DNA from 3 places in the Bacillus sp. UNCCL81 genome. Region 2 is predicted to be linked to each of the others. Evidence: predicted binding sites of a transcription regulator. Region 2 holds the regulator's gene; each other region holds the start of a gene.
What was found. The regulator Rex, encoded in region 2, represses fermentation and respiration genes when NADH is low (regulators of the CRP and FNR family bind a similar motif). The targets are predictions, from matches to a motif close to TTGTGAAATATTTCACAA.

Region 1 (2,284 bases), on a different contig from region 2:
GGTGCTACTAACCCATAAGTAGTTCCGTTATGTTCGGCACATTCACCTACAGCATAAATTGATGGTTCCGATGTTTGCATTATATCGTTAACAATGATTGCACGGTTTGCGTCGATTCCTGCTTCTTTTGCTAAAGAAATATTTGGTCTAATTCCAACAGCCATTACGACTAAATCACATTCTAATGAAGTTCCATCCGAAAAACTGATTCCTTCAACACGATTCGTTCCATTTATTGAAATCGTTTGTTTCTCCATTAAGAAATTCATGCCCTGTGCTTCTAAATCTTTTTTTAACATTTTCGCGGCCGTTGCATCTAATTGTTGTTCCATTAATGTAGGCAATAAATGTACAACATGAACTTCCATTCCTCGGTCAATTAAACCTCTTGCTGCCTCTAAACCTAGTAGGCCTCCCCCAATTACAACAGCTTTTTTATATTTTTTTGCATAATCTATCATTAATTCAGTATCTTGAATTGTCCGAAAACCGATTACACCTTGTAGATTATTTCCTGGGATAGGGAGTATAAAGGCACTAGATCCTGTAGCTAAAATAAGCTCATCATATAAAAGCATTTTTCCTTTTTCAGTTTCAACTATTTTTTCTGTAGGGGATATTTTTGTAACTTTTTCGTTTGTAAGTAATGTAATTTGATTCTCTATATACCAATTCCAATCATTAATATTAATTTCATCAAAGGTTGTTTTACCTTGTAATACGTTCGATAACATGATCCTGTTATAGTTTGGATAAGGTTCATCCCCAATTATTGTGATTTCAAATATATTTTTATTTATTTTTAGTATTTCTTCTATACAACGAACTCCTGCCATTCCATTACCAATCATCAATAATTTTCTTTTCATCTCTTCTGTCCCCCAAATACAAATTGTGAACTTTTTCACATATTTTGCTAAAAAAATCAACTTCATCATTCATTACTTGTTTTTTCCTCTAAATACAAGTTTAGTATAACGGATAAAGTAATTTATTATTGGAAAATATTTGACAATATTTTGAACAAAGCCATCAGTCCTTTTTACTAAAAAAACCTCCAAAACTAAAATTAGCTCCAGAGGTTTTGATCTTATTTTTTCTTTTTTAATTTTTCTTCCGCTTTTTTAATATCCTCAAGTTCCCTATACTTTACAATCTTTTTTATCAAATCAAATGGAAGTGGGTCGTTTATTGGAAATTGCACAGATCCTTTAGCGCCTTTATAAACGGATAATTCTTGTTTAAATGCTGCAATTCCGCTTGCGCCAGGGTAAAATCCAATATGATTTTTAAATGCAGCAAAATGTACTAAATTTTTATTTAGCGCAAAAGTAGGCATTTGATAACTAATTCTCTCTACAGCATTTGGTACAACTTCTTTTACAGTCTTTCTTAAAGATTGTAATTTTTCTTGAACATCAGGCTGAAATTGTGAAATATATTCATCAATCGTTTCAAATGTTTTTTTAGTATTTTCCATAAATCCTCCTTTAACAAATTTATCCTGCTTTTTCTGTTTTATCTCCAGAAAGTGAATTAATTCTTCTAAGTGAAGGGAATAAATACATCCAAAGTCCAGCAACTAATATCGTTCCAAGTCCACCTACAAAAGCAGCTGGTACGGCACCAATTAATCCAGCCATTGTTCCAGATTCAAATTCCCCAAGCTGATTCGAAGTTCCAATAAATAGCGAATTTACAGCATTTACTCTTCCTCTCATATCATCCGGTGTCTGTAGCTGAACGAGCGAAGAACGTATTACTACGCTGACCACATCTGAAGCTCCAATTATAAATAATGCAATTAATGAGATGACTAAGTTTGTTGAAATTGCAAATAGCATTGTTGCTAATCCAAAAATACCTAACGCTGCAAATAATATCGGCCCAAAAGATTTTTTAAGTGGAAAATAAGCTAAAATTAGAGACATTATTAATGCTCCAACAGCTGGTGCAGTACGCATCAGACCTAAGCCCCAAGCGCCTGTATGTAAAATATCTTGGGCATAAATTGGTAAAAGTGCTGTAGCTCCACCAAGTAAAACGGCAAACAAATCAAGTGATATAGTTCCTAAAATAATTGGGTGTTTATAGACAAATTCTAACCCCATAAGCATTGTACGTAAAGTTACTGGCTCTGCTTTACGAATAAATTCACTATCTAATTTTATAAAAATTGTTAAGATTGATGAAAGTAATAAAGCAATTGCTGAAATTGCATATACGTATGCTGGTCCTACTGAAAATAATACACCACCAAGAGATGGCCCAAGTATTTGTGCTG
Region 2 (2,284 bases):
TTCTAATTTTCTCATATTGTCTTGCATCTCTACTAAATGATTGAAAACAGAATAATATTCTTCCCAAATCGTTTGATTGCTTTGTAAACCAGTGTTTTGGGCTAGGTAGCCTACAGTAACATCTTTAGGTTTATTTATTTCACCGCCATCATAAGATATTTCACCTGCTATGATTTTCAATAATGTAGATTTTCCCGCACCATTTCGACCAACAATGGCAACGCGATCACTCGTTTGAACTTCTAATTTTATATTTGAAAGTATAATGTCACTACCAAAATACTTTGAGACATTATTTACTTGTAAAAGAATCATGGATAACACCTCATTGCAAAATTTTTTATGTATGTAACTGTAGACTGTCAAAATTCTTAAATATAGTGTATATTTTACATTAGAACAAGTACTTTATTACTAAAATAAAGTTAAATTACACACCATAGTAAAAAGAATTACAGTAAGTGGGGGATTAAAAAATGGATTCGGAACAAATTAAAATTCCACAAGCTACTGCTAAACGTCTACCTTTATATTACCGTTTTATAAAGAATTTGTCTTTATCAGGTAAACAAAGAGTTTCTTCAGCAGAGTTAAGTGAAGCAGTAAAGGTAGATTCCGCTACAATCAGAAGAGATTTTTCTTATTTTGGAGCACTTGGTAAAAAAGGTTATGGCTATAACGTAAATTATTTATTAACTTTTTTCTCGAAAGCGCTTAACCAGCATGAAGTTATGAAAGTTGCATTAATTGGTGTTGGTAATTTAGGAACTGCATTCTTACACTATAATTTTATAAAAAATAATAATACAAAAATTGAGATGGCATTTGATATTGATCCAAATAAAATTGGTACTGAAATAGGTGGAGTACCCGTTTATAATCTAGATAATCTAGAGGAAGTTATGAATGAAGATATTCAAATCGTTATTTTAACTGTTCCTGCACCTGTAGCACAATCAATAGCTGATCGATTAAATGGAAAAAATATTAGAGGTATTTTAAATTTCACACCTGCACGAATTAGTGTACCAGAACATATTCGCATTCATCATATAGACTTAGCAGTTGAACTGCAAACATTGGCATATTTTTTACAACAATAAATTTATATTAATACAAAAACCCCCAAAAGAATTGGGGGTTTTTAATGTAAATTGATTTGCTGAAAAACGACAAAAGAGTTCATTAACATATGTGTTAAGATTGGTACCATAATTGAGTTTGTTCGTTTATACAAGTAACAAAATACAAAACCGATTAGAAAGTAAGATAAAAAGAAGGGCAAGTCACCGTGCATAAGCGAAAAGATCGCTGAACTAATTCCAGCAGATATAATAAATGGTAAACGATTATAAAGCCTCTTAAAAATGATTCGACGAAAAATAATCTCTTCTAAAATTGGTGCAACTAGACTTGGGATGATAATAAAAGCCGGATTAAGCTTTGCAATGTTTATGATATTTTGAGTATTTTCTGAGCCCTTATGTAAATGAAACACATAAATTAAAATTAAATTACAAACAATTTGATTTAGCATTGTTATGAAGTAACCTAAAACAACCCAATTTATTATTGTACGATAATTAGTTTTTAAATGCTTTATTCCTTCATAAATGGGCTTATGTAATAAGATAAGGATAATAATTAATCCAGTTACGAAACTAATACAACCCCATAATGCCACTGCTTCAAGAGAAGCCGTTTTCTGATCCACTCCAGCGTATAAGTTACTATTTAATAAATAGGGCACTCCAAATACCGCTGAATATTGAAGAACGACATACGTTAATAAAATCCATAAATCTCTAGTTTTCAATACGATAGCTCCTTTGTGTTGATATTTTTCAGAACCCAAAGGTTTATAACAACACGTACATTATTTTACTCGTTTCTTATGTTTCTTAAAAGAAATTTTCACTTTTTATTTTACTTTTGATTGTAAAGAAAAAAACTTATTAAATTTCGACAAGAAAAGTGCCTGCTTCGGGCTTGCAAAATTTTTTGATATTATTTAAACTAATAATTGTGTTAGCACTCAATATACATGAGTGCTAAAAAATAATGATTTGATTATTGAGGAGGTATTACACATGTTAAAGCCATTAGGTGATCGTGTTGTAATTGAGCTTGTTGAGTCTGAAGAAAAAACTGCTAGTGGTATCGTGTTACCAGGTAGTGCACAAGAAAAGCCACAAGAAGGCAAAGTTGTTGCAGTAGGTACTGGCCGAGTACTTGAAAATGGTGAGCGCGTAGCTTTAGAAGTATCTGTAGGTGACCGCATTAT
Region 3 (2,284 bases), on a different contig from region 2:
AAGAGAAGTTCCTTGTTCATTCAGGCTATTATCCTTGTAATATTGTTTCCAAATCGTCTTGAGCATTTGTAATTAATTTTAAACCAAATGTATCAACTAATACATTCAATACTCCCTCATTGATAAAGTCAGGTGCTTTTGGTCCAATTCGAATATCTTGGATTCCAAGGCTAAATAACCCTAATAATATGGCCACGGCTTTTTGCTCGAACCAAGAAAGTATAATACTTACTGGCAATTCATTGACACTACAATTAAAACTTTCTGCTAATGCAGCCGCAATTTTAATTGTTGAAACTGAATTATTGCATTGCCCTAAATCTATAAATCTAGGAATATTTGTACCATATACAGTACCGTAGTCTACATCATTAAAGCGAAATTTACCGCAAGATGTTGTTAAAACCACTGTATCATTCGGTAAAGAAGTTACAAGTTCACGATAATATTCTCCACCTTTTCCTGGGGCATCACAACCTGCTACAACAAAGAAGCGTTGAATTTTCCCATTTTTTACAGCTTCTACAATTTCAGGCGCAATCGATAAAACTGTTTCATGATGATATCCAGTAGTCATTACTTCTTCTGATTCGATATTTGCTGCTGGTAGTTCTAAAGCACGTTGAATTAATGGTGAAAAATCTTCCTCTATAATCTTTGTTACTCCTTCTAATCCCGCCACTTCATATGAGAAGAAGCGATCTGCATAACTACCTTTTATTGGCATCACACAGTTCGTGGTTGCTAAAATTGCTCCTGGGAATTTTTCAAATAAACGACGTTGATCAAACCATGCTTTTCCAATGTTACCCTTTAAATGTGGATATTTTTTCAATTCAGGATAACCGTGAGCTGGTAGCATTTCAGAGTGAGTGTAAATATTTATCCCTTTACCTTCTGTTTGTTTTAACAATTCTTCTAATGCAAATAAATTGTGACCAGTAACAACAATGCATTTTCCTTCAATTTTATTAGAAGAAACTTGTACAGGTTCAGGAATTCCAAAATGTTTTATATGAGCTTCATCTAAAAGCTCCATTACACGAATTGCAGCTTTACCTACCTTCATAGCCATATCTATGTGTTCTTGTAAATTAAAATTTGAATTTGTTAAAGTCATATAAAGAGCTTCATGTGTTACTTGGTCCACAAATGGATCAGTATACCCTAATTGAGCTGCATGTGTTCGATAAGCTGCAATTCCCTTTAACCCATAAACCATCGTATCTTGTAAACTTGCAATTGTTTCATCTTTTCCACATACACCTACAATTTTACAACCACCAACCGGAGTTTGTTCACATTGGTTACAAAACATCCTTCATCCCCCTAACAATTTTTACTAACTTCATTATAAGGGGGGGAATAATCATTGTTTGTGACTTAAATCACATGAAATCTCTAAACTAAAAAATAAATTTTTTCAAAAAAAAGGATATAAAATTAAAATTCATAGAAAACAAATAGAGAGTAGGAAATATATTTATCTTCTAATAAAAAAAGGTGCCTAAATAGACACCCTTTTTTCAAAAATCAATATTTAAATTGAACAAAGCTATAATTTTAAAAAATTGTATAATGAGAGAATAAAAGACTGAAATTAAATTTATGAATTACTTAGCAGAGTAGCTTTTAGGTAACTTAAAATGATTCTGATTCATCACATCACGTAGTCGGTCAGGGTAATCGGTTATGATTCCATCAACACCATCATCAATAAGCTTTTGCATTGTTGGTTGGTCATCAATTGTCCATGGAATGACCTTCATCCCGTACTGATGAGCTTCTTCAACCATACTTTTAGTAATATAAGGCGTGTAGTTCGCATCAGTAATTTTGCCATCCTGTGGGAACCCATGGACTGGAGATATTGCATCTACACCTAATGAATGAGCCGCAGTAACAAGATTTCCATTAAAATCATCAATATCGATTCCACCTAACCAAGGTGATTTACCAGGTTTGCCAGGTTGTAGAAATTCTGGTCCGTTCGTTAGCGCAACAAGAGGCAATCGTGGTTCAACTTCATGCATAAGTTTGAGCGAACCCCAGTCAAAGCTTTGAATTGACACTTGGTTCAACATCCCAGCTTCACGTACTTGTTTGGCAACGATTTGAACGAATTCCTCGCGAGGAGCTGTTTGTTCTGGTGCTCCAGCTTCAACTTTCGTTTCGATATTCATCCACACTTTTTTAGCTTTATATTTCTTTACAAGATCAAATACCTCGGTTAATAGTGGCATACGAGCACCAGGACTTAGTTGCTGACCAGGGAATTGGGGTA

Region 1: nirB (nitrite reductase large subunit NirB) is a predicted target of Rex. The motif match lies at 893-910, and genes of this name have one in related genera.
Region 3: hcp (hydroxylamine reductase) is a predicted target of Rex. The motif match lies at 1,377-1,394, and genes of this name have one in related genera.

The regions. Positions count from the first base shown of each region.
Region 1 covers NZ_FOMF01000002.1:485,853-488,136, reverse strand. The annotation lists gene nirB (nitrite reductase large subunit NirB) at 1-869, opposite strand, end outside; gene BM319_RS02525 (iron chaperone) at 1,091-1,480, opposite strand; gene BM319_RS02520 (MFS transporter) at 1,500-2,284, opposite strand, start outside.
Region 2 covers NZ_FOMF01000023.1:14,856-17,139, reverse strand. The annotation lists gene BM319_RS23920 (ABC-F family ATP-binding cassette domain-containing protein) at 1-315, opposite strand, end outside; gene BM319_RS23915 (redox-sensing transcriptional repressor Rex) at 477-1,103, shown strand; gene BM319_RS23910 (CPBP family intramembrane glutamic endopeptidase) at 1,145-1,816, opposite strand; gene groES (co-chaperone GroES) at 2,091-2,284, shown strand, end outside.
Region 3 covers NZ_FOMF01000002.1:97,707-99,990, forward strand. The annotation lists gene hcp (hydroxylamine reductase) at 29-1,318, opposite strand; gene BM319_RS00580 (glycerophosphodiester phosphodiesterase) at 1,614-2,284, opposite strand, start outside.